One region of the Frankia sp. AgPm24 genome, then DNA from elsewhere that is predicted to be linked to it. Evidence: predicted binding sites of a transcription regulator. Region 1 holds the regulator's gene; the other holds the start of a gene.
The links. Region 1 encodes LexA, which represses DNA repair genes until DNA is damaged. Its sites were predicted from a motif close to CGAACNNNNGTTCG; they were not measured.
Positions count from the first base shown of each region.

Region 2: MXD61_RS26710 (DUF222 domain-containing protein) is a predicted target of LexA. The motif match lies at 1,201-1,214, and genes of this name have one in related genera.

Region 1 is NZ_JALKFW010000002.1:31,609-33,777, forward strand. Features, by position in the region: gene hflX (GTPase HflX) at 1-940, shown strand, start outside; gene lexA (transcriptional repressor LexA) at 1,015-1,779, opposite strand; gene MXD61_RS28280 (LysM peptidoglycan-binding domain-containing protein) at 2,090-2,169, shown strand, end outside.
Region 2 is NZ_JALKFW010000223.1:45,810-47,978, reverse strand. Features, by position in the region: partial or broken gene MXD61_RS26715 (MFS transporter) at 1-586, shown strand, start outside; gene MXD61_RS26710 (DUF222 domain-containing protein) at 1,248-2,169, shown strand, end outside.

The DNA of each region.
Region 1 (2,169 bases):
CTTCGCCCAGCACGCCACGTCCCGAGAGGGCAAGGCTCAGGTCGAACTCGCCCAGCTGCAGTACATGCTGCCGAGGTTGCGTGGCTGGGGTGAATCCATGTCCCGGGCCGCCGCCAGCGGCGGTGGTCGGGCACCCATCGGTACCCGCGGCCCCGGTGAAACCAAGATCGAGACGGACCGGCGTCGGCTGCGGGCGCGGATGGCCCGGCTACGTCGTGACCTGGCCGAGATGTCGACCGTGCGGGAGACCAAGCGTTCGTCGCGGCGCCGCGGCGAGGCGCCGTCGGTGGCGATCGCCGGCTACACCAACGCCGGCAAGTCCTCGCTGCTCAACCGGCTCACCGGTGCCGGAGTGCTGGTGGAGGACGCGCTGTTCGCCACCCTCGACCCCACCGTGCGCCGGGCGACCCTGCCCGACGGGCGGGCGTTCACCCTGACCGACACGGTCGGGTTCGTCCGTCACCTGCCGCACCAGATCGTCGAGGCGTTTCGCTCCACTCTGGAGGAGGTCGCCGATGCCGATCTCATCCTGCACGTGGTCGACGGCTCCGCCGCGGATCCGGCCGGGCAGATCTCGGCGGTGCGGGAGGTCCTCAACGACATCGACGCGGGCGGCGTACCCGAGCTGATCGTCGTCAACAAGGTCGACGCGGCCGAACCGACGGTGCTGGCCGAACTGCGTCAGCTCGCTCCGGACGCGGTGTTCATCTCCGCGCGCACCGGAGACGGCCTCAACGCGCTCGTCGAGGCCCTGAGCCTGCGGGTGCCACATCCGGACGTGGAGCTCACGGTCCTGCTCCCGTACACGCGGGGTGACCTCGTCTCGCGGATTCACGCCATCGGCGAGGTTCTGAGTCAGGAACACACCGGTGACGGCACGCGCCTGACGGCTCGGGTCTCACCGGCGCTCGCCGCGGATCTCGACATGTTCCGCGCCTGAGCGGGGGCCGGGCACCCCGGCATTGACCTCCACCCGAACTGGCCGGCCGCCCCCAGGCGGCCGGCCATCGCCCGTCAGACCCGGCGCAGCACCGCGACGATCCGGCCGAGGATGGACGCGCCTTCACCCGGGATGTCACTGAAGCTCGGGTTCTCCGGGTGCAGCCACACCTTGCCGTCACGCACCCGCAGGCGCTTGACCGTGGCCTCACCATCGATCATGGCGGCGACGATCTCGCCGTTGTCCGCCACCGGCTGCTGGCGCACGACCACCCAGTCGCCGTCGCAGATCGCCGCGCCCACCATCGACTCGCCGACGACCCGCAGCAGGAACAGGGTGCCCTCGCCGACGATCTCCCGCGGCAGCGGGAAGACGTCCTCGATGGCCTGCTCGGCCAGGATCGGCCCACCGGCGGCGATCCGCCCGAGCACGGGCACGTATGTCGCCTGCGGATCGCTGGCGGCACCGGGGGCGGCCGGCGCCTCGCCGGGGAACGCCGGCACCACTGTCGCGGCGCTCCCACCGCCACCGGCGCGGCGCGGGCGGTCGGCGCCGAGCACCTCCATCGCCCGCGGCCGGTTCGGGTCGCGCCGGATGTAGCCCTTCTCCTCCAGCATCTTCAGCTGGTGCGCCACGCTGCTGGTACTGGTGAGCCCGACTGCCTCGCCGATCTCCCGCACACTGGGCGGGTATCCGCGCCGCTCCACGGCCGCCCGGATGACCTCGAGCACCTTGCGCTGCCGGGGGGTCAGTCCGGGCGCGTCCGCGGGGTTGTCCGGGAAGGGCCGCACGTTGCCGCGGGCACCGCCTCGGCGCGTTCCCCTGCTTTGGGTGGTCATCGCTTACCGCTCTCCTCGTCGCATACCGCGTAGTGGCCGGACGGCAACCCCAGGTCGCGGACCGTGATTCCACGCGATCGCTGGTCACCTGGGGTGCCCAGCCTCGCCACGGCGTGCAGTGTCCGCGACCGGGGGGGATCGTCCGGTCCACACCTGATCGTCTTGACGGTAACCGGATGGTCGCGGAATCTCAAACGTCTGTTCGAGCGTGTCTCTTCCTCTCCCCGCGGGCCCGTGTCACAATCGACCAGTAGTTCGATCGAACGGGAGTTCGTAACCGGCTCCTGTCCGCTCGCTCCGGGAGGTTGTCGTGAGTGTGGACCACGCGACGCGGGTCGTCGATCTGGCGGTGGTGCGGGCCCAGCGGCGCGGTGGCGCCGGCGGGTGGGC
Region 2 (2,169 bases), on a different contig from region 1:
CGGCTCCTTCATCGGGTACTCCACCGCCTTTCCCGCCCTGCTGAAGAACCCCGGGCTCTTCGACCGGGCGGACGTCGCCCTCAGCTACGGGTTCCTGGGCGCACTCGTCGGCTCGCTGGCCCGCCCGCTGGGTGGGCGCCTCGGGGACCGTTTCGGCGGTGCCAAGGTCACCGTGGCCGCGTTCGGTGCCATGACGATCGGCGGCCTGGGCGCGATCGCCTCCATCGGAGCGAAGGGGAAAATCCTCGAGCGGCCCAGTTTCGGGCTGTTCTTCGCCTCCTTCATGCTCCTGTTCCTGGCCAGCGGCATCGGAAACGGTTCGACCTACCGGATGATTCCCGCCATCTTCGCGCGTCGCGGCCTCGCCGCCGGCGGCTCCGCCGAGACCATGCGCCGCTCTCGCAAGGAGGCCGCCGGCGCGCTCGGCATCTGTTCGGCGGTCGGCGCATTCGGTGGATTCCTGGTCCCGATCATCTATGCCGAGTCGAACAAGGACTACCACACTATTGCTCCTGCGCTGTGGGTGTATGTCTGCCTTTTCTTCGTCATGGCCCTCGTCACCTGGTTGTGCTATCTGCGCGGCGGCGGTCCGGAATTCATCCCAGCCCCGCGATCGGCCTCCGAAGATATTCCCGCACACGATTCTTCTGAGGGTGAGACGGCCGCGCGGGAGGCATCCGTGGATTCCGGTCAGGCCGCCGCGCTGGCGGGAGAGCACGAGCGGATCTCGGTACCGCTGGGGGGTCGTGACGCCGGGGCCGGTGCGCGGGGGTAGTCGGATTCCGGTGCTGGTCGATGCTTCTTCTGGTTTCTACCAGGGGTGCCGCTGTGTGGCCTTTCTGGTGGCGGTAAGGCCGCGGTGGAGTTCGCCTCGTTCTCCTGCCGGGTCCTGTCGTCGACCTTGCCGGGAACCCCGGTCGGGTCGCGGTCGGGCTGCGGTCGGGCTGCGGTCACGGCGGCGACGCCCTCTGGCGGGTCGGGTGCTGTCAGGTGTGCCTCCGACTGGTGCCGTGCCGATATCTGGAACGAGCAGGATCTGATCATGGTGCGGAGGGTGGTCATCCGGCTGGTCAGATCAGGGGAGGCATCCTTGGCCTCGCGACCCTGACTGGCCCGGGCGGGGGATGCGGTATGCGTGGCATCGAGTTACCTGGCCCCGGCGGGGGGTGCTGGGTCCACTGGACTACACTGGAAATAGTTCGAACTGAGGTTCGATTTTCTGTCGCTGGGCAGGTTATGGTTCTGGCATGCCATTTCAGTCGGAGGAGCTGGCCGGCCCTGAGCCGCCGGGCGGGTCCGATAGTGCTGCTGGGAATCTGGGCAGCAGGGATCCTGTCAACGTCCTGCCGAACATCCCCGTGGTTGTCGTCGCGGGAGAGGAAAACGCCGCTTCTCGTACCGCAGGCCAGCTGGCGGATATCGCCGGAGGTATGCGCGCGCTGTTGTCCGCTGAACCCTCGTGCTGGTCACGCGACGATGTCGAGAACGTTCTTCTGGGTATGTACGAGCTGCTTTCCCAGCTGAGTGTGGTCCGTAGTCGGGCGATTCTCAGGGCCGGTGAGCTCGGGTTCTCCGCTCAGCGGGGCGCCCCTGATCTGGTCGGGTGGATGCGTGAGCAGATGCAGGTCGCTCCGGGGGACACGAGGCGTCTGATCGCCGTCGCTCAGGCCGTGGTTGGCGGGCCATGCCAGGCCACCGGGGTGGCGCTGGCCCAAGGAAGAATCAGCCCTGAGCAGGCCGACGTGATTCTGCGGGCGGTGCAGGGATTCCCCGGGCAGGCCAGTGACGAGCAGCGACATGCGATGCAGGTCACGCTGCTCGCCGACGCGATCCGGATGGATCGTCATCAGCTGACCAGGTCGGCGGCTCAGCTGACCGAGAAGCTGCTCGCCGCCGACCGCCCAGCGGACGAGGAGAATCCCCACGACACCGGCGCGGCCGGCAGGGGCGTGACTGGCAGCGGTGACAAGCCCGATGCGACGTGCGGGGGTGGGGAGGACGGCCCAGTCGACGCGGGCGGCGCGGGCGACGCTCCGCCGGTGGGTGACGGCTGTTCGCCGGAGTCAGAGGGCAGCGGTCCAGGCCCGGGCAGCGGTCCGGGCCAGAGCGGCGGCAGTGCCCCGCGGCCGGATCCGCAGGCGGTACGTCAGCTGACGTTCTTCGACACGC